3 regions of the Pseudoalteromonas xiamenensis genome follow, and region 1 is predicted to be linked to each of the others. Evidence: predicted binding sites of a transcription regulator. Region 1 holds the regulator's gene; each other region holds the start of a gene.
The links. The regulator LexA, encoded in region 1, represses DNA repair genes until DNA is damaged. The targets are predictions, from matches to a motif close to TACTGTATNNNNATACAGTA.
Positions count from the first base shown of each region.

Region 2: a site for LexA is predicted at 2,349-2,368, ahead of recN (DNA repair protein RecN). Genes of this name have one in related genera too.
Region 3: a site for LexA is predicted at 9,283-9,302, ahead of NI389_RS02935 (SulA-like leucine-rich domain-containing protein). Genes of this name have one in related genera too.

Region 1 covers NZ_CP099917.1:2,331,016-2,341,261, reverse strand. Annotated here, with positions in the region: gene NI389_RS10870 (SCO family protein) at 1-394, opposite strand, end outside; gene cyoE (heme o synthase) at 397-1,296, opposite strand; gene NI389_RS10860 (COX15/CtaA family protein) at 1,306-2,295, opposite strand; gene NI389_RS10855 (transmembrane cytochrome oxidase associated protein) at 2,305-2,796, opposite strand; gene NI389_RS10850 (SURF1 family protein) at 2,786-3,517, opposite strand; gene NI389_RS10845 (DUF2909 domain-containing protein) at 3,529-3,840, shown strand; gene NI389_RS10840 (cytochrome c oxidase subunit 3) at 3,740-4,618, opposite strand; gene NI389_RS10835 (cytochrome c oxidase assembly protein) at 4,611-5,183, opposite strand; gene ctaD (cytochrome c oxidase subunit I) at 5,183-6,772, opposite strand; gene coxB (cytochrome c oxidase subunit II) at 6,769-7,914, opposite strand; gene lexA (transcriptional repressor LexA) at 8,223-8,840, opposite strand; gene NI389_RS10815 (3-oxoacid CoA-transferase subunit B) at 8,984-9,640, opposite strand; gene NI389_RS10810 (CoA transferase subunit A) at 9,642-10,246, opposite strand, start outside.
Region 2 covers NZ_CP099917.1:485,479-495,724, reverse strand. Annotated here, with positions in the region: gene NI389_RS02235 (TIGR00645 family protein) at 1-469, shown strand, start outside; gene recN (DNA repair protein RecN) at 656-2,326, opposite strand; gene NI389_RS02225 (hypothetical protein) at 2,442-3,032, opposite strand; gene nadK (NAD(+) kinase) at 3,106-3,990, opposite strand; gene NI389_RS02215 (HrcA family transcriptional regulator) at 4,079-5,086, shown strand; gene grpE (nucleotide exchange factor GrpE) at 5,079-5,666, shown strand; gene NI389_RS02205 (Bcr/CflA family multidrug efflux MFS transporter) at 5,704-6,867, opposite strand; gene NI389_RS02200 (M48 family metallopeptidase) at 7,118-7,918, shown strand; gene NI389_RS02195 (hypothetical protein) at 8,093-9,094, opposite strand; gene NI389_RS02190 (PAS domain-containing hybrid sensor histidine kinase/response regulator) at 9,278-10,246, opposite strand, start outside.
Region 3 covers NZ_CP099917.1:650,082-660,327, reverse strand. Annotated here, with positions in the region: gene hrpA (ATP-dependent RNA helicase HrpA) at 1-2,521, shown strand, start outside; gene NI389_RS02985 (response regulator) at 2,780-3,175, shown strand; gene NI389_RS02980 (PilZ domain-containing protein) at 3,185-3,475, shown strand; gene NI389_RS02975 (class I SAM-dependent methyltransferase) at 3,526-4,716, opposite strand; gene NI389_RS02970 (HD domain-containing protein) at 4,837-5,463, shown strand; gene NI389_RS02965 (ion channel) at 5,507-6,487, opposite strand; gene NI389_RS02960 (M48 family metallopeptidase) at 6,576-7,235, shown strand; tRNA gene NI389_RS02955 (tRNA-Tyr) at 7,280-7,364, opposite strand; tRNA gene NI389_RS02950 (tRNA-Tyr) at 7,389-7,473, opposite strand; gene NI389_RS02945 (VC2046/SO_2500 family protein) at 7,586-8,098, shown strand; gene NI389_RS02940 (YchJ family protein) at 8,373-8,825, opposite strand; gene NI389_RS02935 (SulA-like leucine-rich domain-containing protein) at 8,827-9,261, opposite strand; gene NI389_RS02930 (sel1 repeat family protein) at 9,383-9,850, opposite strand; gene NI389_RS02925 (NCS2 family permease) at 9,971-10,246, shown strand, end outside.

The DNA of each region.
Region 1 (10,246 bases):
ATGGGAATAACACCTCATGCGCCGCCGTAGCAGCGACAATACCTTCACCAAAATATGCTGCATAGTCAGCACGCTTTTGTTGCGTGTCTCGATGTGGATCAACCGACACAAACCAAATTTGTACATTTTTTTCTTTTACTTGTTTTTTAGCTGCCGCTAACTTCGCCAGTGTCATTGGACAGATATCTGGGCAACTTGTATACCCTAAAAATAGCCACGTCCAGTGTCCTTCTAGCTGGGCATTTCCAATCACGTTTCCTTGTTGATCGGTTAAAGAAAATTCAGGGACAACTTTAGGTTGCGAATAGAATAAGGTCGTTTCAGCCAGTTCAGGTTGTACTTTTGTACAAGATGCCAAAACTAATAATAATAACGCCCATATTCCTTTGCTCACAGTCAAACCCATTTATCAACAAACAGAGCAATAAAGAGTACCAGTAAATGAACAATCGAAAAACGGAAAAGTGACATTGCCATCAAATCAGTGCCATTACGGTACAATTCAAATGCTTTAAGTAAAAACATGCCATTTAGAATGCATGCAACGCCCAAATAAACCCCACTAGACATACCGATTAGATAAGGCAAAACACAAACAAGTGTCAGCAATACGGTGTACACAAGAATACACAGTTTGGTGAATTCTACACCGTGAGTCACAGGCAACATAGGAATATTGGCTCGCGCATAGTCGTTTCGTCTAGCTATCGCTAATGCCCAAAAGTGAGGCGGTGTCCAAGTGAAAATAATCATCACCAGTAGCCAAGGTTCAGCCATAAGTTCCCCTGTTTCGCTGAGCCATCCAAGTAATGGGGGCATTGCCCCTGCAAGACCACCAATAACAATGTTTTGAGGCGTCGCACGCTTTAGGTAATAAGTATAAATGACGGCGTAACCCACTAATGAAGCAAGCGTAAACCATGCACATAACCAATTACTAAAGACCACTATCGTCAACGTACCAAGCAACGCTAATATCAATGCGAAAGCGACCGCGTGTGACGCGCTTAAGCGTTCCGTAGCAACCGGTCGATGTCGAGTCCGCGCCATTTGCTTATCAATGTTGCGATCAACAACATGATTTATGGCTGCGGCGGACGCTGATAACGCGCCAATACCAATCAAACTCATGACTTGTTGCAACCAAGTGCGCCCCATATCTGGCGCAAGTGCAATCCCAACCCACGCGGTGATAACTAACATCAATACCACTTTTATTTTGCAGATAGCTAAATAGTCTCGACTACGGTTTATCGCTGGCAGCAAGTAATGATTTACTGAATTAACATACGCCATAAGATCTCCTCACGCTTTACAGCGAGCTAAGTAGCACAACCGCACGGTTGCGATTAGCAGCATGGCTGCCATAAAGTTGTGAAATAAGGTCAAATGCAACGGAAATTGCCAGTGTACTATTGCTGCGCCTACCGATACTTGAGTAATCAACAGAAATAGCACTATTCGACCTGCATTTTTAAATAACTCCGATTTCGCGGCTACAACAACTCGACATGCTGCAAAGCCCAACAAAACCAGCGTAACCATAGCCCACACTCGATGAATAAAATGTATTGATAATCGCGTTTCGAAAGGCAACACACCGTATTCATAGTTTGCAGCCCCTACAGGCAAATGAAATAAACTCTCCAGGGAAAATAATTCGATGTTTTGGCACAGCGGTAATCCAACACAATGAGGCGCCGCGTAGTTTGCCGCAAGCCATCCGCCAAGCGCAATTTGAACAATAAGCGCGCTCAGCGCTATAAATAAAATGCGGGATTGACGTCGGATTTTAGGTTCGTCGATAAACAATAAATGATTGCTCAGTCTCAAATACAATAGGGTCAGCAATGTTAATATCGAGAACCCGCCTAGCAAGTGACCCATCACGATGAAAGGTTGTAAATTCATCGTAACGGTCCACATACCAAGCAGAGCTTGAAATACGACTAAAACTAAAATCGACAGCGCTAACTTAAGTGGAAGTGGCTTTTCAGTTCTCCGACGCAGTGCAAGAAGAGCAATCGAGAGAATGACTAAGCCTAACGTTCCAGCAAAGTAACGGTGGATCATCTCCAACCAAGCTTTACCATGTTCGATCTCACTGTCTGGGAAGGCCTGCAAAGCAGCCGAGATCTCATGATGTTCATCTGGCACCGTCAAAAAACCATAACAGCCAGGCCAATCAGGGCAACCAAGTCCTGCATTATTAAGGCGTGTATACGCACCTAATGTTACAACCACCGCAGCCAGCAAACACGCAAACAAGGTGACATACTTATACTTTCTTTCCATGGTGACTCCTTAGCTGGAACGCGCGTAGTTCAACAGTTTTTTTAAATCGCTCAGTAGTCCTTTTTGAACGAGCCGATTTGTTTCAGGATCGTCGTCAAACGGATACTGGAGTACAACCAACCCTTTGTTATCAACTAAATAGAGATTAGCGGGTGATAGTTGAAGTGAGTTGTCGATATTTGCAAACGGCAAGGTTTTGTCTTCCTTACCTAAAATCGCGATGTCGACGTCTTTTTGCAGCTTCCCAAGCGCTACGAACAGCGCTTCTAATGAGGCCTTTTGCGTAGCACACGCCTGTTGACATGTTTCTGGACTGTTTAAAAGAATAGTCCAGAGTTTGCCATCCCGGTGCTTAAGTTCATCTATGTGAAGGTCGCCTTCAACAAACCGACCGTAGTTTGTCGTACCGGAAGGAAACCAACCCGAATGCAACGCGATATAGGCCGCAAACAACGGCAATCCGCAGCAACCAACAAAAAGCCAAAGCGCTTTATTCTTCATTTATTAAGCTCCTTTGTTGAGAGTTAAACGCAACGAATGCGACGATAAACGCGGCAAAACCAAGCAATAACCATTGCAAGGCATAGGCAAAATGTTTCTGTGCTGGCATCGTCGAAATTTGGAAATGAGGGGTAAGATTCGAATTTAATTGACCCGAGGCATAGGCGACCATTGGCAATATGGGGCGCTTTAACTGGCGTTCAAAAAAAGAAAGATCAATAAACTGAACTAGTTGTGGAAATGTGGGATTCTGAGCAGGTTCATCCGCTAACGTAAACCCCTTGAGATCTTTTGATTTAAGTATCGAGGTGAATACTGTCGTTAAACTAGCTACGCTCGGGAGATCTGATGGCGCTTCACGAAGCCCCTGCGCGGGAACAAAACCCACATTCACTATAATCAACGCGTGATTTGACAACTCAAATGGCAAGAGCAAATCGAATCCCGATTTACTCTGCACGACTTGATTGTCCAATAACCACCAATGCCCTTCTACCCACCGCCCTTCTAGCATGGCCGCTTTACCATGTAGCGATTCGTTATTCACCATAGGTAACGCATTTATATCGAGAACCGCAGCATCAGAGGTCGCCAGCAAAGCTTCCTTTTCAACGCCTCGTCGATATTGCCATATTGCGAGACACAGGCAGGTAATGACAACGCATATAGCTGCCAAAACCATCCAACTTGCACTACGCTTAGAAGAATCAATGTTACTCATGTAGGCACTCTATGATTATTAAAATTATTATCGTGCTCTTGCTCGGCTTCGTATTGTTCAATCTGTTCCGCGCGCTTTTTCTCATGGTCAGTGGAAAAGCGGGTGATAAGCCGATGTCCTATTTTTTGGGAAGACGCGTCCTATTTTCTGCCATTGTGCTTGCTTTTATTTTAATTGCGGCAAAACTGGGGTTGATCCACTTCAACCCCAATCCACACCACGTCAAAGAACGTATACAAACACAAACAAACATAGCCACACCACATCAACAAAATGCCAGTACCAAGCTGCTGCTTGGAACGCAAAATGTTGTTTGCTGTTAAGGTGACCATTGAAAATGCGCAACCACACGACCGTAAGGAGAATTGTCCCGAGCGTCACGTGCATGCCGTGAAATCCTGTTAGCATAAAGAACGTGTTGCCATAGATACCTGATTGCAGCGTCAAACCAAGCTCATGATAAGCATGCATGTATTCTTCAACTTGAAGTGCAAGGAAGCTAATACCAAGCGCAATCGTTAAGCCCATGAATAACTTAACCTGACCGCGCTTATCTTGCTCAAGCGCCTGATGGGCAAAATGGATAGTGACGGACGAAATCAATAACACTAAGGTATTCACCAGTGGTAACCCTTTCCACTCCATCGCTTGTGTCACTTCACCGCCTGGTGTCGTCAGCAGCGGCCAAATTGCCTCGAAGGTCGGCCACAAGACTTCGTTTGTCATCGCATTGTTACTGCTGCCGCCAAGCCATGGCACTGAAAACACGCGAGCGTAGAAAAGCGCACCAAAGAACGCTAAGAAAAACATCACCTCAGAAAAGATAAACCAGCTCATTCCTTGTCGAAACGACTGGTCCATTTGTTTTGAGTAAAGGCCGCCTTGCGATTCCGAAATCACATTTCTGAACCAACCGACCAACATAAAGAGCAAAATTGCTATCCCTGTAAACAGTAAATAATGCCCATTCCCGCCATCGCTGTTGTGTTGCATCACCGTCAGACCGGCACCAGAGGCAATAAAGAACAACGCGACAGCGCCAACAATAGGCCACTGACTTTGTGCAGGTACGTAATAGTGTTGATAATCTGAGTTACTCATCACTGTTCTCCATAGAAAACACCGACTCTATCGGTGATTCTAATACTAGTTGCTGACTTTGCTCGGTTATATCAAACAAGGTGTAAGACAAAGTCAGCTCTTCGATTTCATAAGGCAACGCGGTGTCTAAATAAAACATCAGTTCAAACGTTTGATGTTGGCCTGCTTCCATCGGTTGTTGGTTAAAACAAAAACAGGCCATTTTATGAAGATACTTAGAGGCAATTCCCGGTGATACCGAGGGGATCGCCTGCATTACACGTGCTTCTTGGCTTAGGTTGGTCGCCGAAAAGGCCACTTTGGTAATTTCACCGGGTTGAATGGTGACCTTAAAGTGCTCGGCTTGAACGGAGAAAGGCGCGCCTTGTTGAGCATGCGTAGTAAAGCTGACATCGACAAACCTTTCGATGTCAATTTGTTGACTTGCTTGCGCCACTGCCAGACTCGGTTTTCCATTGAGCCCAGTCACTTGGCAAAACACGTCGTAAAGCGGTACTAACGCAAAAGCAAATGCAAACATACCAAGGCTGGTAAGCACTAACTTTTTCAACAACGCGCCATGCATTACTTGATCTCCGGTGGCGTGCTAAAGGTATGGTACGGTGCTGGAGAAGGGATTTCCCATTCTAACCCTTCAGCTCCATCCCATACTTTGGCTGGCGCGGGCTTGCCACCTCTAGCGCATTTAAAGACAACATAGACAAACAACAATTGCGATAAACCAAAGGCGAAACCACCAAGGCTGATAATGGCATTGAAGTCGGCAAATTGCAGTGCGTAATCCGGAATACGCCTAGGCATCCCTGCAAGTCCAACGAAGTGCATAGGGAAAAACAGCACATTGACACTGACTAGCGATAACCAAAAATGCCACTTGGCCAAGGTTTCGTTGTACATGTGCCCCGTCCATTTCGGAAGCCAATAGTACGCCGCAGCCATTATCGAAAAGATGGCTCCTGTCACCAAGACATAGTGAAAATGCGCAACAACAAAGTAAGTATCATGGTATTGGAAATCAGCCGGTGTGATCGCGAGCATAAGCCCAGAAAAACCACCTAAGGTGAACAACACAATAAAGGCTATTGAAAACAACATCGGCACTTCGAAACTAATCGCACCTCGCCACATTGTCGCAACCCAATTGAATACTTTCACGCCAGTCGGTACAGAGATAAGCATCGTCGCATACATAAAGAAGAGCTCACCTGTCAGCGGCATACCGGTTGTAAACATATGATGGGCCCAGACAATAAACGACAACAGCGCAATGGATGCCGTTGCATACACCATAGAGGCATAACCAAAGAGTTTCTTACGAGAGAAAGTCGGCACTATCGTTGAGATCACACCAAAAGCAGGTAAAATCATGATGTACACTTCAGGATGACCAAAGAACCAGAAGATGTGCTGAAACATCACCGGATCTCCACCACCTGCGGCGTTGAAGAAGCTTGTGCCAAAGTATTTATCGGTTAACACCATCGTTACTGCCCCTGCCAACACAGGCATTACGGCAATCAACAAAAATGCAGTAATCAACCAAGTCCAAACAAATAAAGGCAGCTTCATCCACGTCATACCAGGAGCACGAAGATTAACAATCGTCACGATTACGTTGATAGCACCCATAATTGAACTCATGCCCATGATGTGAACTGCAAACACAAACAATGCCGTGTTGTCATTGCTGTATGTGGTGGAAAGCGGCGCATAGAACGTCCAACCAAATGCCGGACCACCGCCTTCCATAAACAAACTGGCGAGTAGCATGATGAACGCAAAGGGTAAAATCCAAAAACTCCAGTTGTTCATGCGAGGCAGCGCCATATCTGGTGCGCCAATCATCATTGGTACCATCCAGTTTGCAAGACCGGTAAAGGCTGGCATTACAGCACCAAACACCATTATCAGCCCATGTACTGTCGTCATTTGATTGAAGAAATGAGGTTCAACCAATTGCAATCCGGGTTGAAATAACTCAGCGCGGATCACCATGGCCATGGCGCCACCTATGAGAAACATGGTCAACGCAAAAATAAGATAGAGTGTACCGATGTCTTTGTGATTGGTGGTAAAAATCCAACGTTTAAACCCAGATGGCGCGTGGTGATGGTCATCATGCCCATGGTCGTGCGGATTAACGATGCTACTCATTGTCCTGCCTCCTTATCGGCATCCAGTCTCGCTTGTACTTGGCTTGGCTGTACGACATCGCCAGTGTCATTGCCCCAGCTATTTCGCTTGAATGTAACTACCCCTGCAATTTGTTTGATAGAGAGTTGTTTTGCAAAAGATTGCATTGCGGTGCCCGGACGACCATGGAGAAGAACGTCGATGTGATCATTAATAGGACCAAGTACTACTTTACTGCCTTTTAAGGCTGGGAAAACGCCTGGTAATCCCATACCGGTAGGTTGATGACACGCAGCACAGTAAGCCATGTAGACTTTCTCACCCTCCGCCATTAGCTCCTCTTTCGATAAGGTTTGATCAAGCAATGCCGCACTAGCTGCAGCCGCTTGTTGTTTTTCAGCCTTTTGTTCTGAGAGCCACGTATCGAAAGATTCCGGTGACACGGCTTCGACAACAACGGGCATAAAGCCATGATCTTTACCGCACAATTCAGCACATTGGCCACGGTAAGTACCTTCTTCATTAACGCGTGTCCACGCCTCATTGATGAAACCTGGATTGGCATCTTTCTTCACTGCAAAATCAGGTACCCACCAAGAATGGATAACGTCATCAGAGGTCATTAAGAATCGAACTTTTTTTCCAGTTGGGATAACCAGCGGTTTATCTACTTCTAATAGATAGTGTTCACCTTTTTCGGCTTTATCCGCGATTTGGTCCTGAGGTGTGGCGATAACGGAATAATAATCTACCCCTTCGCCCATATATTCGTAGTGCCATTTCCACTGCGATCCGGTTATTTTGATAGTGATGTCTGCTTTAGAGGCATCTTCCATCGCAATCAAAGTTTTTGTTGCGGGAACTGCCATTGCAATTAAGATCACAAAAGGAATCGCGGTCCAAAGAATTTCGACTTTGGTACTTTCATGGAACTGGGCAGGGGTCACCCCTTTTGATTTTCGGTGATGGATAATTGCCCAGAACATCGCAGCAAACACCACCACACCAATGACACAACAAATCAAGAAAATGGTCATGTGTAAGTCATATACTTGCTGACTTATATCCGTAACCCCTTCTCTCATGTTGTAGGCGCTATTCGCTAACGCCACTGTTGGTGCAATCCCTGCAAGCCAACCTACTGCAAACCGATACGCTTTCATATGACGTCTCCTTCAATTGCCTTACGAAGCGCGTTCAGGCAATCGTTATTATTATTGGATGACTGTCATAGTATGAGACCGAGGTCTTATACCAACTGCACGACTATTAACCAATTAGTCAATTTTTGAACAATTAGCAAGTAATGAAGGTTAATATGTTATGAATGGGTAATTTTTTGCGATGACTTGGAAATATATCTGGTAATGAACAAGTTATGTAACGTTATTTGAAAAAACAAAATAAAAAGCCCTTCAAATTTGCTTTGAAGGGCCTAAGATAACTCACACTTTTGGATGGTTTGGCGAAATTACATCCATTGATTATTTCTAATTACGCCAACGGCCAGACCTTCTACCGAAAAACTTTCATGTTCAAGATCAACTTCTATCGGAGAAAAATCTTCATTTTCAGCATGTAAGTACACTTTTTTGCCGATTTTCTCAAACCGCTTAACTGTAACGTCTTCTTCTACGCGAGCTACGACAACCTGTCCATTTTGCGCAACTTGCGTGCGGTGTACTGCGAGCAAATCACCATCTAAAATGCCGATATTCTTCATACTCATACCGTGTACGCGGAGCAAGTAATCCGCCATCGGTTTAAACATTTGCGCGTCAACTTTACAATGGCTTTCGATGTGCTGCTCGGCCAAGATTGGTTCACCTGCAGCAACACGACCGACAAGTGGTAAACCTAATTGTTCAGGTTCATCTTCTTCGACTAAACGAATACCACGGCTGGCACCCGGAACCATTTCAATCACGCCTTTTTTAGCAAGTGCTTTTAAATGCTCTTCTGCTGCGTTGGCGCTTTTAAAACCTAATGAATCTGCAATTTCTGCTCGCGTTGGCGGCATACCCGTATCGCGGATAAAAACCTTAATCAGTTCGAAAATTTGTTCTTGGCGTTTAGTTAACGGTCGCATATCACTGGTTTTCCATACAGTACAATTACCTGTGAGTATATACAGTTATTTAAAAATCGCAAATTTAATACCAAAGAACATAAAACCCATGATGAAAAATAAAAAAGCAGGCTTTACCCTGCTTGTTCGTCGTTTTTTGCTGACTAAAAAGTCATCTCGGGAATGTCTCCATCAACCACGAGTGCGCCTGCCGTTTTACGGACAATTTCCTCGACACTCACGCCCGGTGCTCGTTCGAGCAAATGAAACGCGCCATTCTTTATTTCCAGCAACGCCAAGTCAGTCAGCACTTTGTTTATACAACCAGCGCCAGTTAACGGAAGTGAACAGCGCTCAAGTACCTTGGATTCTCCTGCTTTGTTGGCATGCGTCATTGTACAGATGATGTTTTTTGCGCCGGCGACCAAATCCATGGCACCACCCATGCCTTTCACTAACGTGTTGGGGATCATCCAACTCGCGATATTACCGTGCTGATCAACTTCAAATGCACCAAGTACGGTTAAGTCCACATGCCCGCCACGGATCATCGCAAAACTTTCTGCAGAACTAAAAATTGCCGCACCTGGCACCGTCGTCACAGTTTCTTTGCCTGCATTAATGAGATCCGCGTCGAGTTCTTCATCCAGCGGGTATGGACCCATTCCCAAAAGTCCATTTTCAGATTGCAACATCACGGCTGTATCAGGAGGTACGTAGTTCGCTACCAACGTTGGGATCCCGATACCTAAATTAACGTAGTAGCCATCTTGCAATTCTTTCGCCACACGCATGGCCATTTGTTCTCTTGTTAATCCCATGTCACCCCCTCACCATGCGCTTTTCGATGCGTTTTTCGAAATGTCCTAGGATCACGCGATCAACGTAAATTCCTGGCGTGTGAATTTCACTTGGCGCTATGTCTCCAGGTTCAACTAACTCTTCGACTTCCACAACGGTTATTTTTCCAGCTGTCGCGGCCATTGGATTGAAATTCATCGCGGTGTGGCGGTAAACACAATTGCCAAAACGGTCGGCTTTCCACGCTTTAACAATCGCAAAATCGCCTGTGATGCTTTCTTCCATCACGTATTCACGACCTTGAAACATTTTGTGAGGTTTGCCTTCTGCGACCATTGTGCCAACGCCTGTCGCCGTAAAAAACGCCGGGATCCCAGCGCCGCCTGCACGCATTTTCTCAGCAAGCGTACCTTGTGGTGTCAACTCCACGTCTAAATCACCATTCAACAACTGCTGTTCAAATAACGCATTTTCCCCCACATACGAGGCAATCATCTTCTTGATTTGCTTGTCTTCCAATAACACACCCAAACCAAAACCATCTACACCACAGTTATTCGAGACAACGGTCAGTGCGTTTTTACCTTGTCGCTTTATTTCGGCAATGAGCCCCTCCGGAATTCCGC
Region 2 (10,246 bases), 1.8 Mb from region 1:
GGGGCGTTGGTTACTGGCTCCATTCTTTCTAGGTTTGATGTTTGCCGTAGTCTTATTACTTATAAAATTTTTTAAACAACTGTACGTAATGACACTTTCTGCTTTCTCAGAGAGTGGTAATCATTTACTTGTAGGAATACTCACGTTAGTTGATACGGCGTTACTTGCCGGACTACTGTTAATTATCATTTTCAGTGGCTATGAGAACTTTGTTTCAAAGCTGGACATTGATGATCACGAAGATCGTCCTGCCTGGATGGGCAAAGTTGGGTTTTCTGGATTAAAAATTAAGTTAATCAGCGCGATAGTGGCTATTTCGGCCGTAGAACTACTGAAAGTATTTATTAGTTCGCAAGATTTGACTAATACTCAGTTAGGCTGGAAAGTAGGAATACATCTTACTTTCGTAATTTCCGGTGTGTTGTTTTCTATTACGGATTACATAAATAGCAAAACGAAAAGTCATTAGGTAGGTTATTCTAATTTCAAACGATTTTAAGAAATGCTTTTAACAGTAAATTTAACCTAAACAACGGCAATATATCGTGAAATAAAGAGTGGTGATTTCGACGTTGTTTCTTATTCCTACTATCGCTCGAATCGCATGCGAGGGTTTAACCTCGCACACAATTAAGCATGATTTTAGGAGCTAGAATCAGTGAAACGATAATAACTCTTTTGCACTGGCCTTGGTTGTCTCACTTATTACATCCCCACCAAGCAAGCGTGCGATTTCATTAACACGACCATGCTCATCCAAAATTTGCATCGAGGTATGCGTAGTTGCGCCATCGCTTTGTTTAGATACATAAAATTGATTGTGTCCGCAACTCGCGACTTGGGGTAGGTGGGTCACGCAGATAACTTGGGTGGACGTACCGAGCTGTCGTAGTAACTTTCCTACCGCAGCGGCAGTAGGGCCTGAAATACCAACGTCTACTTCATCAAAAATCAATGTGGGCGTGGTCACTTTCTGTGCGATAATAACCTGAATTGCTAAACTGATTCGAGAAAGTTCACCACCGGATGCGACTTTAGCTAGAGCTTGCATTGGTTGTCCCGGATTAGTACAAACCAAAAATTCGATTTCATCCATTCCATTCGCGCTAGGCTTGTTATTGACCTTTCGGCCTAGCGCAATAGCAAACTTGCCGTTGGCCATTGATAGTCCAGCCATGCTTTGGGTGATTAAGCAATTTAATGCTTCTGAGGCAGCTTTGCGGCTTGTACTTAATGCATCAGCTTCATCAAAGTAAATCTCTTTAGCTTTTTGCAATTCAATTTCGAGTAATTGAAGGCGTTCTGAGTTTGCTGTTAAACCATTTAGTTGAGTTGCTAACGCGCTATGAAGTTCATACAGCGCTTCTGGTCGAACCTGATGCTTTCGAGCTAAATCCATTGCTTTTGCTAATCGAGAGTCGAGCTCTTCTAGCCGTTCTGGGTCTTGTTCTAGGTTATTACTATAACGTCGAATTTCGCGACTCGCTTCTTCAACTTGAACGGACGCATCTTGCAACATAGAGGCGATAGCCTCTAATGAAGGATCGTAGGTTGAAAGTTCATGAAACTGACTCGTTGCATGTTGCAGAAGGCTGAGCACAGTGAGGTCGTCAGATTCATACAAGGCCTGCAATTCTCGCTGACAACTTTCTTGAATTGTTTGGCTGTGGCTTAATTTACTATGCTCATTTTCAATTTCTTCAAATTCATTTTCACCCAGTGCAAACTCATCTAGTTCCGCCACTTGGTATTCTAGCAACTGTTTTTGAGCCGAGAGTTGAGCTTGCTCCTCCTGTAAAATGGCGATTTCTTTGGTGATTGCCTGAACTTGTTGATATTGATGCTTAACCGCTTTCATCAGTTGTTCGTGACCAGCGTAGGCATCGAGCAACTCTAATTGATGATCATTCTTTAGTAATAATTGATGTGCATGTTGGCCGTGAATTGCAACCAGCAGTTGGCCAAGCTCTTTAAGTTGTGCCGCTGTAACGGATGCGCCATTGATGTAGTTTTTGCTGCGGCCATTTTTGCTTATCACGCGACGTAAAATACATTCCTCGTCGTCACTTTCCAGAAGATGTTCTTTTAAATAGTTTTGTGCACGTGGAAGTAACGACACATCAAAGCAAGCTGCTATCTCTGCTTTGTCACACCCAGGTCGTATAGAGTGGGCATCTGCTCGTTCGCCAAGACATAACGAAAGCGCATCAATGGCGATGGACTTACCTGCGCCGGTTTCCCCTGTAATTGAAGTCATGCCTTTATTCCAGTCGATCACAAGGTCACTGACGATTGCATAATTACTAATTTCAAGACTCATCAACATACTGTTTATCCATCCAGTTATATACTGATAATTTATACAGTAAAAATGAAATTAGCAAATGAATTTTGAATGAAGCTATTAAAGTCGAATAAAGAAAAAGGCCCGAATGGGCCTTTTAGTAATTTGAAAGCTCTTGTGCTTTGGTTTTTGGTGCGATGAACTCAGGTTCATCGTCTTGCTTGTCTTGTATTTGCGCTTCGTCTTCTAGGACGGATTCTTCTTCGGTAATCCCGTCTGGTTGATCTGGTGTTTGTAACAGCACAATCAGGGCGGGCAAAATTTCATGATAAAAGGCTTTGTTGTAGGCAATACCAGCACTGGGCAGCTCGGCGACAAAATATTGCATTTGTGTCTCTAACGCATCGATATTTTTGGTTACATAGCATTTTTGAAGTTCACGACCAACGGTATTAACAAAAAGGTCTGCTACGCGTTCAAGCTGATGTAAATTTTCTTCAGTGTGATGTTGAACCACGAAGAAGTTGTTGGTAATCGATTGCAACTTAGGCACATATTTAGGTCGAACGATTTTAGCTTCAACAAATTCAGCGAGCTTTAATTTAAAATGCGCGTTAATTTCTTTCACGCGTTCGTTGTATGCTCTTTTTTCGGCCTCGCGGGCTTTGCGACGATTGTTTTCTATTACAACGTAAACGGCTAATAGCACAATGAGCAAAATGAGCGTCACAAGCACAAGCATGGTCATACGGTAAAAGTACCTATAAATACTACAAAAATTACAAGCTATTTTGCGCTAAAAGCGAATGGCTCGCAACTGATTAAAAGAGTCGGCTGCCCCAATTCAACTTTTGTCGTAACACATTGTAATAAGAATATGATTTAGGGTGAATAAGTCGTAACTTTCTGTCTGCTTTTCGTACAACAACTTCGTCACCAGGAAGGAGTGCGAGGACGACATGGCTGTCGCAACTAACTTGCAAACTTGCCGAATTTTCTAAACTTAATTTCAAGCGAATGGATTTATCCGCATCAACGACCAGAGGACGACTAGATAACGTGTGTGGAAACATTGGTACCATGGCCATTGCATTCAATTCAGGGGTTAAAATTGGCCCTCCACCAGATAGCGAATAGGCGGTAGAGCCAGTAGGTGTGCATACAATGAGGCCGTCAGAGCGTTGTGAAAAGACAAAGTCATCATCAATGAATGCTTCAAATTCGATCATATGAGCGACTTTATCTGCATGCAGCACCGCTTCATTTACGGCAGCGTTTGCACTTTTAAGCTCTGCATGTCGGTAAACTTCTACTTCTAATAAAAAACGTGATTCTTCAATGAATTCGCCTCTTAATACCTGTTCGAGGCTTGCTTCAAAACCATCAGGATTCAAATCAGTTAAAAAGCCAAGGTTACCTCGGTTTACACCAATTACTGCCACATCAAAACGTGATAGCACGCGAGCCGCACCGAGCATATTACCATCGCCACCAACAACAATGGCCAGATCTGCTTGTTCACCAAGCTCAACGAGACCCCGCAGACAATTGTTGTCGATATAATCTATTTGCTGTCCGACACGTTCCTCGACTAAAACCCCAAACCCTAATGCTTGCAAAAAGGTATAAAGGCGGTGTAATGTCATCGCCGCACCATCATGGTTTGGTTTACCGATAAGTCCTATCGTTTTGAAAGGGGATGTCATGATGTTCCATTATCCTAATGTGATTGTTGTAAGCGTAACCGAAATTGGTGTCTCTTGAAAATTAAAAACGTGCCCAAATAACTAGAATATGAATATTAGTCCACGTGATCAGCTTGTCTTTTCGGCAGTCATGAGCCTCTACTGTGATGGCCATGGCATCCCCGTAGCTTCATCAAAATTGGTGAAGCAGACCGGCATGGCCGTTTGTTCAGCAACGGTTCGAAATGCAATGGCGCGTCTTGAAAAGGCGGGGCTGTTGTATTCTCCGCATACGTCCGCCGGACGAGTCCCGACAGAAGATGGTTTCAAGTTCTGGTTTGAGCAATTTTTTGAATTAGGTGAACTAGGGCAATATTGGCAACCGGAGCAGTCTCAGCTTGTCGAGTTCGCGCACACGTTGTCGCAAAAGTACAAAGTGTGCTGTTGCGTGGGATTACCCCAAGTGAGCAGTCAAACGGTTTTTCGCGTTGAGATTCTTGATTTTGATGCAGACACGTGGCTGGTCCTTCTAATAGACCGTTCGGGTCAATCAAATAATATTTGTATAAATAAACCCGATCAAAACTCCGATCTACTACGCTATCAGTTTGCAACGTGGTTAAACACCGTATTTAGCCAGCAAAGTCTCATGGAGGGGTTGCATCGAATGCGTGCTATGGCAAACACGGCACCAGCACAATGTAAGCTCTTACTGGCGCAGTGGACTCGTGTACTTGCGCAGCAATTAGGTAGCGACAACAGTATCGTAGTGGGTGAACGTCATCTCTACAATCAATTAGAGCTGACAAAGGAATTGCAAATTGGGGTGAATCTATTGCATTGGATTGAAGACAGATTAGCGTTTAAGAATGGTGTCTCTGTGCTTCTTCCGCATGATCTACCTTATAGCGAATTTAAAGATTGTATTGTACTCAGCGTGCCATATTTCGCGAATTTAGAGTATCAAAGCCGTTTTTGTATTATTGCGCCGAGAATGACGGCGATTGAATCTTTAATTACAGAATTTGGTGCAATTGGTGAAATTGGGGTTGAAACCCAAAAATCCATCCCCATAATTACGGCAATTGTTAGAATTGGAGAAGTTTCCCATGTCTGAACAGACAAATACAGAACAGCAAAAAGATGTTGTAGAAGAAGTTTTAGAATCAACTGAAGGTCAAGAGCCACAAACAGAACAGGTTGAGCTAAGCCCAGAAGAAGAAATTGCTGGTTTGTATGCTGAGTTAGAAGCAGCGAAGCAAACAATTAAAGATCAACAAGACAGCGTTCTTCGTGCTGCTGCAGACGTTGAAAATATGCGTCGTCGCGCTGCACAGGATGTTGAAAAAGCACAGAAATTTGCACTTGAGAAGTTTGCAAATGAACTGTTACCGGTGCTTGATAATCTAGAGCGCGCTATTGAATTTTCAGATAAAGAAAATGAGACATTGAAGCCTGTGCTTGAAGGTATCGAAATGACTCTGAAAAGCTTCACTGATGCGGTTGCAAAATTTGGTGTTGAGCTTGTTAACCCTCAAGGCGAAACGTTTAATCCAGAACTACATCAGGCGATGGCAATGCAGCCTAGCAACGATGTAACACCAAACACAGTCCTTGCGGTAATGCAAAAAGGTTACACACTGAACGGTCGTTTACTGCGCCCAGCAATGGTTATGGTATCGAAAGCGGCTGAGTAATTAGCGCAACGCTTGGATAAATACAGTAAAAAAGCACCTAAAGGGTGCTTTTTTGTTTCCATTGACACGCCAATGTGAGTACCAAAGCGCTCAGCATCATAAGCGAAAAAGCACGGGCATCTTGCGGTTGAATAAACGCAAGAAGTGGGCCGACAAGCGCTCCGCTACCAAATCGTAATGTGCCAATGACTGCAGTTGCAGTTCCAGATTTGTGTTCAAACGCGATTAAAATCAGTGCATCGGCGTTACTTGCAATGACACCCAATGCCATCATCACTGGTGCAATAGTAAGTGCTGTAGGATATAGACCTAAGTCAAAGAAACTGACTAAGTTCAAGCAAATGGCGCTAAACAAACCAAAAGCAAGGCTGATATAAAGCATTTTACGTGAACCAAATCTCGTCACCACGCGTGTATTGATAAAATTACCCAGTGTTAAGGCAATAACGTTAAACGCAAATAAAACACCGAACCATTTTTCAGATACCTCAAAATGTTCAAGATAAATAAATGGAACCGAGGTTAAAAAACAAAAGAAACCAAACGAAACAAGCATAGACGTAAGGATATCAAAGCGCGCATTCTTTTCACTAAGTACCTCTTTATAATTATCAATAAAGAGCGCCAAACCACGCTTAGTCGAAGGTTTTCTTGGAATATCAATCAGTTTAAATTGTACTAATACTAATGTGATGACGGCATAGAGCGATAAGCACCAAAAAATCGCGCTCCAGTGCCATTGCACCATTAATGCGGCCCCAACAGTCGGTGCTACTAATGGCGCAATCATCATAATCATTGAAACATAAGACATGCCCTTTGCCGTATGTTCTTGATACAAATGACGTACGATGCCAGGGATCACAACCGTAGCTGCAGCCCCTGTAAATGCTTGTACACCTCGCAATGCCCAAAAAACAGTAATATCATCGACAATAGCAAGGAGCGCTGAACTGATAGCAAACCCAGCCAGACCAAAACGAGCTAGTGTACGACGTGAATGTTGATCTGCGAGAGGTCCAAAGATAAGCATGCCAAGGGCGTATCCTGCCAAGTAAATACTAAGGGAAATTTGCACATTTTCCATGCTCGTATTGAGTTCGTTGGCAATCGTGAGCATGGCAGGGAGGTACATGTCGATGGCGAGTGGTGTTATTGCCACCACAGCGGCCAGCAGTGGGAGCAAACGTTTTTGAGCCATTAAAAATTCGTCTTGAAATAGGAGAGGCGACTAGTTTAACAGGAAACGATGACAAATATCGTCGATAAGCGACAACATCAGCAATAAATAGGTTGAAAGGAATTTCACGGTTTAATCACCTATTTGTAATTTGAGTCGTTCGTCATTTCAAGGCATTATAATCATAAAAGCACCCTTTCGAGGGGACAGTTGTGAAAGTTGTCTTAACTTAAGCCGACAGGTTTTTTCTTTGGAGAACAAGGGAACGTATATGAAAAATTGGGTATTGGGTTTGTGTATCGGTGTTTTGGTTTGTGGGTGTAAAACATCGCCGACAGGGCGCACACAAATTGCGTTGTATTCTTCCTCCCAAATGGCGGAACTTGGCAACGCAAGCTTTGAAGAACTGAAAAAGTCGACGCCGATAGAAAACGAACCGACGGTAAACACGTACGTCCAATGTGTAGCAAATAAAATCATAAACGAACTACCAAATGAATTGCGAAACCAGCAATGGGAAGTTGTAGTGTTTAAAGATCCAACTGCCAACGCTTTCGCACTCCCTGGTGGTAAAATTGGTGTACATACCGGTTTGCTCGAAGTCGCAAGATCACAGCACCAGCTAGCAGCTGTTATAGGTCATGAAGTAGCTCATGTTATTGCTGAACATGCAAACGAACGTATGTCTCAAGGAGCATTGGTCCAAACGGGTTTACAAATTGGTAGTGCCGCTTTGCAAATGGGGGAGGTGCAATACCGTGGTGAAATTATGCAAGCACTAGGACTTGGTGCGCAACTTGGCATTGTTTTACCGTTTAGTCGTAGCCATGAAAGTGAAGCAGATATTGTTGGTCTTGAATATATGGCAAAAGCAGGATTTGATCCCAATGGCGCTGTTTTACTTTGGGAGAACATGAATAAAAACGCGGGTGAACGCCAGCCTGAATTTTTGTCTACGCACCCGGCGCCTGAAAATCGGATGAGTAAACTCAAACAAGCTTTACCAAAGGTTTCCCCATTATTAGAGCAAGCAAAAGCGGAAGGTAAGCGCGCCAATTGCAAAGCGGTGTGATTTAGTTTGTTTGCTACCTAGTCTGCCAATTGATTTGCCTTGCTCGTCAAATTGACGGCAAGGCAAATCTCACTAACTTTCAATATTGAGATTATTTCATAAAAGCCATATGGTTAGCGCAGACACTTACAGTGGAAATCGCTACGCTCCGACCATAATCAGCTTAGCCAGTATTTACAGTCTTGAGTCATCAAGGTTGACAAATTGAATACTTGGTTGAGCTTGGCACCATTCCCACGCCATTTTGGCCACATTGTGCGTGCCTAGCGTGGTGTGTGCTTGCTGCCACTGTTTTAAACCTATTTCCATTATTTTGTTGTCAATTTGGTCTAAAAAGGTGCCATGAGATGCAGAATAAAGCGCCCGAAGCTGTTGTTGATTCTGTTCGTCGGTAACGGCAAATGCTCTAGGCTGACGTTTTACTGAACCAATAGTTTCGGCTACCAAAGTTGCATCCGTGGTCATATGTGAACAGATAACCCACTGGCTCCGCTTTGCTTCACGCACGTTTTCAGGCAAATGAGCAAACGTAGGTGGACTATCTGTCCAAGGCTGTTCCAGATCTGTTGGTAGGTTATGTACTTCGTGTTTTTCTAATGGCTCGAGTGTTTTGTTTATTTTGCGCATTTCCGCATTCATTATTTCGAGATCTCTGACGTTTTCTGATTCTTGTGCATCATAAAGAGACCCTAGTTGCCCATTTAGTTCATCTATTTGGGTTGCAATCGAATCAAGTCTTTGTTGATCTTCTTCGCTCAGCTCATCACTATTTTCAAGCTTAGCTTGTTCAAGATTAAGCTCCTCAAGCTGGCGTTCAACAAGTTCAATCTGTTCACTTGAGTCTGGCCCTAGTTCCTCTTCACAGATCTCTAGTTGCGTTTTACTTAACCCCGTAATTTTTTGTATGCCAGTGAAGTAGCACGATTGAATACTCGCAGGGTCGGCGGTAAGACATTTAGGCAGTAATGCTTTATATCCGTTCGCGATGACTTCCTCCGACTTGTTGCTGCATTTAGCAAGTTGAGCAAATGTACCATCTGCACGTAACATCGCCATTTCTGCATTTACATTGAATTCAAGTTGTTCCGGCATCATTCGCATGGGGCTTGATGCACTAGCTCCAAAGATACTAAGTAGTGTTAGGGAAAAAGTGGCGGCTTTAGAGTAGCTTTTCATGTTCATTTCATTCCTTTTGAACTTGCGCTGATATGAGTTCCTGTTCTCATTTAGTCCAATTTGACTCTCGATGTGAGACAATTGATTAAAGAACTGCCTATTTTTGCTCGAAAAAGCGATGTTGTTCAACATAAAAATAAAACCTAGCTGCATTAGCAAGATCGAATTTTCAGCCCTAAGTCCTTAATGTAAACGTTGATTTATATTTCTGACCTTCTGTAAAGCGTCGTCAAATTCGAAACGTGTAATTAAGGTCTTCACAAGTTCAATTTCATCTGGGTCAATCGTGGTGATAGTGGATAACCCTTCAGCAAGGTCAAGCGCTTCTGTATTGTAATCAGCCAATGCGGTTTCAAGGTCGTCAAGAAGGGCTTTCGTATTTAGTGTAGGTTGTATGGCAGGTTTAATAACGTCTACTCGTTTCATTTCATTAAGCACTTCAAGCTGTGAGCGCACGTATGAAATAAGTGTATCGATGTCTTCGAGGCGTATTGTTTGGTCTTTAACCTCTCTTTCGAGCTTCTTACATTGCTCTGCAAGATAATGAATCGACAGGTTTGCACTTGCCCCTTTTATTGCGTGCAGCAATTGGTTCGATAAGTCGGTATCGCCAATCGAAAGAGCCTGTTGCAAATTAATTAGTTCTTCGCTTTGCTGGCGCAGAAACTTTTCAAGGATTTGAAAATAAATGTGGGGATTGCCTGCGGCTCTGTCGATACCTTCTTTTATGTTAATTCCGACCAGTTCACCGATTTGTTTTTCTTCCTGTGCTTCTTGAGAAGGAGGAGACGTATCGGGTTTTGTTACCGTGGTTTCATTTACCGCCGATTTTCCAATGCAATTTAAAATGGATGACTCTAACTGTTGCAAGTCAATGGGCTTTGCAATATGTCCATTCATACCGGCAGCAAGGCACTTATCAACGTCCTCTTGCATGGCATTTGCGGTCATCGCTAAAATAGGTAAGCTTTCTTGTGTCCAAACTTTACGAATTTCATGGGTCGCGGTTAATCCGTCTACTTCAGGCATTTGCATGTCCATCAGAACCACATCAAACGTTTGAGTGGTTACTTTTTCAATCGCCTCGCGACCATTATTTGCTACATCAACTTTTGCACCATAGTGTTTAAGGATTTCAACAGCAATCTCTTG
Region 3 (10,246 bases), 1.7 Mb from region 1:
CCGTAATATTACCGATGGTATGTTGCTCCTTGAAGAACTTGAAGCGATTAAGCAGGGTAAAGACAAATTTTCGGTCTCTTTAACCGAAATGGGTCGCTCATTAAGCCGTTTACCTATTGACCCTCGTTTAGCGCGAATGGTGTTGAGTGCGAACGCGCTTGGCGTGCTTAAAGAAGTCATCGTGATAGTTGCAGCGCTGTCTATCCAAGATCCAAGAGAACGCCCCCAAGAAAGACAGGGTGCAGCAACAGAAAAGCATGCGCGATTTGACGATCCAGATTCAGATTTTATTGCGTTTCTAAATCTGTGGAGCTACTTAGAATCCCAGCAAGAAGCCCTAACGCGCAACCAGTTTAGAAAAATGTGTCAGCAGGATTTTCTTGCATATATGCGTGTTCGTGAGTGGCAAGATATCGTATATCAAGTATCGACCATCTGTGAAGAAATGGGGTTCAAGCTTAATGAACAACCTGCGGATTATCAACGAATTCACCAAGCCTTACTAAGTGGCCTGTTAACGCAAGTTGGCTTCAAAGATGAAAAACAACATTATAAAGGAACTCGAAATAGCCAGTTTCATATTTTCCCAGGCTCCAGCTTATTTAAGAAGTCACCTAAATGGGTGATGTCAGCGGAGCTGGTTGAAACGAGTAAATTGTATGCTCGAATGAATGCGCGCATTAATGTTGAATGGATAGTGCCACTTGCACAACATTTAGTTAAAAAAAGCTATAGCGAGCCTCATTGGGAAAAGAAACAAGGAGCGGTTATTGCGTTTGAACAGCAAACGCTATTTGGTTTGATCCTCGTCGCAAGAAAAAGAACCATATACAGCCAAATTGATGTACCACTTTGTCGAGAACTATTTATTCGAGAGGCTCTGGTTAATCAAGAGTTGGGGTCAAATGAAGACTTTTTAGCTCACAACCAAAACTTAGTAGAGGAAATCCACAAGTTAGAAAATAAAGCCCGTCGCCGCGATATTTTGGTGGACGAAGATGAGCTTTTTACTTTCTACGATGAGCGTATACCGGCGGATGTGAATACACGAGTCGCGTTTATCAAATGGTACAAAGGTGTAAAACAAAAGCAGCCCAATCTACTGAAAATGGACCTCGCAATGCTCATGCAGCACGGCGCAGAAGACATTACGACATTGTCTTACCCTGATGTGTGGCAGCAAGGTAATTTAATGTTACCGCTCCAATATCATTTTGAGCCGGGTAAAGCACTTGATGGGGTAGCGGTATCTATACCTATCGCACTTTTGAATCAGGTGGAAGACATCGGCTTCGATTGGCACATTCCAGCACTTCGACATGAACTAGTGTGTGCATTGATTAAATCGTTGCCAAAATCACTACGTCGTAATTTTGTACCAGCACCGAATTATGCGGACGCTGTGTTAGCATCGATAACACCTATGCAAGGTAAATTTATCGAAGCGATTACCATGCGATTGCATCGAATGACTGGAGTTACAGTACCTGAAGATGCATGGGACCTAGGTACGTTGGACGCTCATCTGCGTATTCAATTTGAAGTTGTTGATGAGAAAGGTAGCGTGCTTGCACATGGAAATGATATTGCGGGCCTTAAAAATAAGTTACAACATAAAGTAAGTGACACACTATCTCGTGTAGCGGAGCCGGGTATTGAAAAGCAGGGGATCACAGATTGGCAGTTTGGTGAAATACCTGCTGAATACAGCCAGAAGCAGGGCTTGTATGAGGTTAAAGCTTATGTCGCGCTGGTGGATAAAAAAGATTCAGCTGCAATTGAGCTGTTTGATAATCCGCTGAAAGCAGAGCAGGCGCATCGTTTAGGGCTTCGCCGGCTTGTGCTTTTAAATATTCCATCGCCAATAAAGTACTTACAACAACATCTGCCGAATAAAGCAAAGCTTGGTTTGTATTTTAATCCATTTGGAAAAGTACAAGATCTGATCGATGACTGTATATCCGCAGGTGTCGATAAATTGCTGTCCCAATATGACGAAATCAGAGACGAGTCGACGTTCAATCAAGCTAAAGAGCTGATCCGCGGTGAGTTAGGTGATGTTGTGGTAGATGTTGCAATGAAAGTTGAGCAAGTGCTGAGTATTGCCCATGCAATCAACAAACGTATGAAAGGCAAAGTAGATTTAACGATGATAACGGCGCATGGTGACATCAAATCTCAGTTAGAGCGCCTGATATTTAAGGGATTTGTAAGTGTCCATGGTGCGGATAAACTTACGGATTTGCTGAGATACTTTAAAGCGATTGAAAAGCGATTAGAGAAACTGCCGGTCGACCCTAATAAAGATAGATTATGTGTTTTGGAATTGGATAAGGTCGCTGAGGGCTATAAATCACTAATCGCGAAGTTACCGGCAGGAATGCCTATGCCTGCATCAGTCTCAGAGATATTTTGGATGCAAGAGGAATTAAGGGTGTCACTATTTGCCCAAACGTTGGGGACGGCGTACCCTATATCGGCAAAGCGGATCCAAAATGCCATCAAAGATGTGGTGATTTAACCCGTGAATAGGAATCTGAACTTCATCGTTTTGTTGAGAGTCATAAGGTAATATCAGGTGCACCATTCAAGGTGGTTTGACTTCGGATGCATCTTTTGCGGGTGGGGATTTGCGCGGTTTAGTTAAAGAACCGAGTTGGTAAGATTGTTTTTAAAAGGAATTTAGTTGGCAGAACATTTTTGGCTAAAAAATGTGCTTGCTTTTTAGGCTCAGACCTATAATTTATTAGTGAGGATGAAATTGGGATTGGAAAAGGAAATGGCAACAGCTATGCCGTCGCAGAAATCAAAAGGAAAAGTGCCACACATTTTGGTCGTTGATGATGAGTACTTCAATTTTGAAATGTTATCAGCTGCGTTGGCGGACGGTTTTGAGTTAAGTTATGCAAATTCGGGTAAAAGTTGCCTTTCAAGTGCAATTGCAAATCCACCCGATGCAATTCTACTTGACGTGTGTATGCCTGGATTAGATGGTTATGACACCTGCCGTATGCTAAAAAACACGCCAGAAACTAAAGACATTCCAGTCGTAATGGTTTCAGGGCTCGAATCAGAACAAGAACAACGTGCTGGATTTGAAGCTGGATGCGATGCCTATGTGGTAAAACCCTTCTCGATGCAATCTTTATTAGAAAAAATTAAAAAGGTCGTATAGGAGTGAGCCATGATACACGAAGACAAACGCCGCTTTATGCGCATGAACGTTAATACGCAAGCGACGATTACGGTACTTGATACAGGACAGAAGCTTCAAGCTCATTGTCAGGATTTAAGTGCGACAGGCATGTCGCTCTTAGTCTCAGAACCAGTTGAAGTAAATGCGATGCTTGAGGTGTATATTGACTCATCCGGTAGCACAACACCGCCACTCAGTGCTCATGCAAGAGTTTTGAGGGTAACACAAGAAGGTGATGGGGAATATATTGTGGGTGTTGAGATCAGCAAATTCAATTAAGTAACGCTATCGCAAGTCGAGTGAATAAAAAAGGAGCCGCAGCTCCTTTTTTAATAGACTTTACAAATCAGGCCTTTTAAATAGAACCCTTCAGGGTAATTCCCTGCAATCGGATGGTCCGCAGCTTGGTTTAAACGTTCCATTATCAATAGGTCTTTCCCCGCATCAAGCGCTGCATCCGCTACTACTTTCTGAAATAGGTTCTGGTCCATCAACCCAGAGCATGAGAACGTTAGTAACGTGCCACCAGGCTTCAAAATTTGCATTGCAACCATATTAATGTCTTTATAGCCTCGACACGCACCGGTTAACTGAGCTTTACTCTCCGCGAATTTTGGCGGATCCATAACAATAGTGTCGAACAAACGGCCCTCCTCGCGATATTGACGCAATAACTTAAAGACGTCTTGCTTTACAAAATCGACTCGGCTGAGGTCAAGGTTATTGTGTTCTACGTTGCGTTTCGCAATAGCAAGCGCTTGTTCTGAAACGTCGACGTTCGTTACGTGCTTGCATCCAGCTCTAAGCGCATAGAGTGAGAAAGTGCCCGTATAACAAAAGCAGTTTAAGACGTCTTTGTCTTTTGAAAAACGCTCAAGTGCAGCGCGACTATCGCGTTGATCTAAATAAAAGCCCGTTTTGTGGCCGTTTTCGATATCGACCTCAATGTTTAATCCGTTTTCTTGAATTATAACGGGCGCTGACGGCAAACTGCCGTGTAATGGTCCCGTTACTTTCTCCAAACCTTCCTTTTTACGGACATCGACGTCAGAGCGCTCGTATACAACGCAATCCGGAAAAATACGTCTTAATGCTTCAACGATGTTTGCCTTGAACCGTTCTGCACCTGCACTCAATAATTGACACACGATGACATTCTGGAATTTATCGATTGTGATACCTGGAAGACCATCGGACTCTGCGGCACTTAGACGAAAACCGGTTAAACCACCTTCTTCAATGACATATTGACGCGCATCAAGCGCTTGCTTGAATTTTCGTTCGAAGAAATCGGTATCAATAGATTCGTTTTGGTTAAACGTCCAGATCCTTGCACGGATTTGAGACTCTGGGCTGTAAGCCGCTGTTGCAAGGTATTGTCCATCGTTACTGTAGATTTCTACGGTGTCACCGATGCCTGGTTTACCTTTCACTTTTTTTATCGCTTTTGAGAACACCCATGGATGTTTGCGTTTGAGTGATTTTTCACGGCCAGGTTCAAGATAAATAGCGTAAGACATAGATACACCTAAAGAATAAAATTGCACGCATTGTAGTTAAGGTTGGCCCAACATACAAATCTACCTTGAGTTTCAAAGTAGGGATCGGTAGATTGTACATGCAACTGATTGAGGAAAGTGATGGAAAGTTTAGAACAAGCCTGTAAATCGTTTATTTTGGGGACTGCTATTGCGGATACTGCTCACGACATCACGCACATTGAGCGGGTTGTTGCGGTGGCCAAAAAATTAGCTTTAGCAGAAAATGCCGATCTTGATGTTGTTATTCCGGCTGCATGGTTACATGACTGTGTGGCTGTGCCCAAAAATCACCCTAATCGTGCAATTGCATCAAGGTTAGCTGCAGACAAGGCGACCGATTTTTTACAGCAATTTGGTTATGAGGAATCTAAACTCCCAGCGATTCATCACGCCATTGTTGCCCATAGTTTTAGTGCCAATGTAATGCCAGAATCCTTAGAAGCTCAGATTGTACAAGATGCGGACAGAATGGATGCGCTTGGCGCAATTGGGATCAGCCGCTGTATGAAAGTTGGAGGTGCTATTGCCCGTCATGTGTATCATCCTAAAGATCCTTTTTGCAAGACTCGCGAACCAGACGACAAACTTTATACATTAGATCATTTTTTTGTCAAACTGCTTAAAATTCAAAATAGTATGCATACTAACGCAGCGAAAGAAGAAGCACAGCGTCGTACACAATACATGCATGCCTTCTTAGAGCAGCTCGCATCGGAGATTGGCTAACGTGACACTTGTTGGTCATGCGTGAAAACATGACCAATGTAATTCATCGAGTCATGCGTTTTACAAACACCACAACGAACAGTGCTAATGTAAAACTGCCTGTGAACGCCTCGACCGCAGCGATAAATCGAGATACACCTACCGGCGTAATATCACCATACCCAAGAGTTGTGAAGGTCACGACGCTAAAATAAAAACTGTTTAGTAGTGCATTTAAGTTATGTTGCCAAGTTTGGTCAGCATCAAAAACAATGATCTCGCTTTGAAAGCTTACTCCCAACATGAAATAACACAGCGCACAAAAAAAGATCATACCTAGAGAGAAGCGGATTACATTTTCAGGCTTTTCGCCATAACCGCAGAAGAAATCGCTAAAGCTAGAAAATAGCCATTTTTTTGAGCCGACAGGGTATTGCTCATGCCGCATCTGTAACTCTCGGTACAAATAGTTACCAGCCATCTCAAACAGTCCTTGTTGTTCAGCCCCTTTTCTCAAAATTCGATAAATTTCCTCTGATTGCTGATACATGTCCAAAGATTCGGCCAAGTTGCCTTGTTCTTTGGCGGATTTACCATGTTTCTCTTGGATAAGAGCATGTCCTAAATCGATGTTATCGATTCTCGTATTATCAAGCTTAATGCCAAGTAAATTTGTGTCTTTTAAATCAGTGCAATGTAGATTGGCCTCACGTAGATCCGCTTTCATGAGTGAGGCATGTCGAATTGTATTATTAAAAAGATGCGCTCCACGTAAGTTGGCGCGATAAAAATTGCTATACGAGAGGTCATATCCAATATTTTTGTCGATGTTGATTAGATTTAATCCCTCAAGATTAACGCGTTTCAATTCTAAACCATGGAGTAAGCCGCCACGTTTGGCATAGCGTTCAAGTTTATGTGTTAACTCAAGCCCGCTTTTATCAAACTTATTGTCATGCCAAAAACAAAAACCGGACCCCATATCTATTTCACTGCAGGAGTGACCATCGGGTGATACATATCGGCATTGCGGTTTATTTTCCATTTAAACAACCTAATAAATATCGTTGTCTTATAAGGTTAGCAGTAATTTTATGAGGTAGAATGCGATTCAACGTATTTTTGGAGTTGAAATGTCGTTTTCATATCAATTAAAGCTCAGCAGCCGTCGTAAATCTGTTGCGATAAAAATTGTTAAAGGTCAGGTTAATGTTTACGCACCAAAGAATGTAGACCATCAATTTCTTGTTGCTTGGTTAGATTCGAAGGCGAGCTGGGTGATAGAAAAGCAGCGAGAATCTGAGCGACTATTTCATGCCGAATTGCGTCAAAAATCGGAATCTTTCTATTTGAACGGTACTCGGTACAGCATAGTGATGGCCAGTTCATGCCTTATACCTAATTTATGTCCTGAGACCCGTGTTTTGACCGTTTCAGAAAACGATATTTTGAACCTAAATACACAGCTAGAAAAAATCTACTGTGAATCGCTTGCACGTTTTCTTGATTTGAGGTTGAAGTACTGGGCTTCACGAATGAATACTCATTTTCAAAGTGTGAAAATTAGATACTATAAATCTCGTTGGGGAAGTTGTGACAGTAAAGGTCGTCTAACATTTAATTCAAAGCTTGCCTGTTTACCAGAGTCTTTAATTGACTATGTCATTGTCCACGAACTAGCACATCGTACTCATATGAATCACAGTAAGGCTTTTTGGACTTTAGTCAGTCAACACTATCCAGAACACGAAAAAGCAAACAAAGAAATAAGATGTTGGGCTAAATTAGTTTGATGTTGAGGTGAGTTTACTTTTGAACCTCTCATACAGAGAGGGGGTGGTGGAGGAGGACGGATTCGAACCATCGAAGGCAGTGCCGTCAGATTTACAGTCTGATCCCTTTGGCCGCTCGGGAACTCCTCCACATTGTGTGTCGCTGTAGGATGTTGGTGGAGGGGGACGGATTCGAACCATCGAAGGCAGTGCCGTCAGATTTACAGTCTGATCCCTTTGGCCGCTCGGGAACCCCTCCTCAGCAACGGGATGCATAGTATCAAAATCTTTTTTTATGTAAAGAAAAAAACTAAAGAAAAATGAAAAAAGGCCGATAAATTCTATGTTGTTGAAATAAATGATTACTAACTATGCAAATCGAACAAGGTTTAATCAGGGAAACTCAATTAGACTCGGCGCTTAATCATTCGGTCCATCAGGGCCGTCGTAGTGATTTTGCTATGATGCTGTCTATGCTTTCTCAAGATGCCTTAGATTTTGGACAATTTCATCTTCCGACAAGTGAAGTAGAAGCAAGCGACAAAAGTGAAGCTGCGCTTAAAAAAGAATTGCAAATTGGTCCTCAGAAGCCTCTTGCACCTGAAATGTTTGATATGTTAGTCAGTGAAGAAAACGCATTCATCGTCCAGCACTTTGGTATGACTGCAATGCACTTGAAAGAGTGTCTGATGCCAGAGCCTTTAGCTGTAAGAGACGATAAGAAACATATCCCACTCAATGTACTGGATAACTGTGAATTAGCAGTTAGAAGAAAAATTCAAAAAACAGCAGCGTATAACAATGCGATTCCAATGGATGCTGCTGGCTTTTACGACCAACTCGCTACTGGTGAGCACGAAGCGATGTTAAATGCAGTTGCTTAGTCGTCTCAGAAACAAAGATGAGTACTTTGCGTTTTGCTATGCAAGTAGCCCAGCCTCTCATACCGTGCCCTATAATCGATAGACTAATAGACATAACTATAAAGGTGATAGTATAGCTTTAATAGGCTGTATGGAGGGCTTTGTTTAGGGACTAACGAACTGGTTAGTGGGGTAGACGTTTTTTGTGTTCGTCTACATTCAATGTTGGAAGAGCGGCGAATTAGGCATTCAAGTTACCCTAAAATTGAGTAACTTTCTAACCAATATACAGCAACTATTTTAAATGGCATTGCTTGTACTTTTTACCACTTTCACATGGGCAAGGGTCATTTCGAGCAATTTTAACCTCTGTATGAGGAAATAACTCCCCATCGCGGTATTTCCAGCGACCACCTTCCTGTACAAAATTAGAACGTTCGTGCAGCGCCCCTAATTTTCCATCGAACAAGTAATAGGCCTTAAACTCAACTTGGTTACTCGTCAGGCTGTTAATAATCTCTAATCGTACAAACTGGCAGCTATTAGCAAACTCAGAAATATCTTCAATACTATGGTTTTCCTGCTCTTCGGCAGCATAAGTATCTAATATATAGTCAGCCAAACCACGCGCATAAGCCGCATAACGTGACCTCATCAATTGCTCAGGCGTATCTGGTGTGGCTTCTTTACGATGAAAACGACCACAACAATTGTCATAGTTTTTGTTTGAACAACAGTTACATTTCATATTAACACATAATAAGCGGTTTCAATTCTTCTTGCTGCGCCTCTCTTGAGAAGCAATACAGCTGAGTTTTATTACTAGGGGAGATATGCAAAGTTTCTAACTCACTCGGTTTTAAGATATCAGTCCAAGTGATCACCGCAGCAAAGTTACCGTTATGAAGAGCTGAATTAAGAACGTAAGGTAAGTTTACCAAATGCTTTTGCCTGATCACCAGCAGTTTACTTGAATCTATAGAGCATGATTGCAGCATCATCTTATTTGGCACGTTGTCTGGCGCAATGAGCAATGTCCAACCGTGCTTTTGGTTACACGTGTGTAGTACTTTTAGCAATTCTAAACTAGCTGAAATTTCATCTTCGGTGTAGATGATTTGTACAGGTTTTTCGTTCTCAGAACGGTAACTTTTTACTTGTGTAATTGAAATTGGTTGAAGCATGTTCTACTCACTGGGTTTTTATACAGTATTTACATACAGTAGTTTATACAGTTATTTAAGGCAAGTAGTATTTTACAAAATTTAACCAATTTAATATCGGCAAGTTTATAACCTATTGATTTTAAACTTCTTCTTTATCTTTTAGTATGCCAAAAAAATGTAACTGATGGATTTGTTCATACAGTGAAGCAGCATAGCATTCGGCTTCTTTGAAACGGCGAGTTGATATGTAGGTTTTCAGATCTTGTAATATTGGTTTTGCGGCATCATAACCTTGGCTTTTTGCCAAACTTAGCCAAGCTACGGCGTGATATACGCTTTGCGGTACACCCTGACCTTTTACGAAAAGCAGCCCCATATAAAATTGAGCTTTATTATCACCGGACATTGCTGCATATCTTAGCCACTTTGCTGCCAGCGGGAATTGCTTTTGTTGAAGAAAGTAAAGGCCCTTATTCAACGGTGTTTGTTCTGTAAACTGTGCATCGTTGGCGCTAGATTCCTGTCCTGTAACGACAAAGGATAAGACATTATTTAATTGTTGCTCTAAGTCCGCACTATTACTGCTTTCAAAAGGGTTGTTGTGCATAGTCATTCTTCACCATTTACTCTGTAGATAGTTTAGTCGATTTTTACTGTTTTTGTCCTATTTAAAATTCGATTTATGTTAAAATCCAAACACTTGTTTCTAATTTATAGGCTGATTTCGATGTTCGAACGCGTGTTCTCCATAAAAGCTCAAGGTTCCACCGTGAAAACCGAGGTAATTGCAGGCTTAACCACATTTATTACAATGGTTTATATCGTCTTTGTTAATCCAGCAATGTTAGCGGAAGCAGGCATGGATCATGGTGCCGCATTTGTTGCGACGTGTTTGGCTGCTGCGATTGGTTGTTTTATTATGGGGATTTGGGCTAATTACCCTTTAGCATTAGCACCTGGCATGGGCCTAAATGCATTTTTTACTTATGGTGTTGTAATGGGT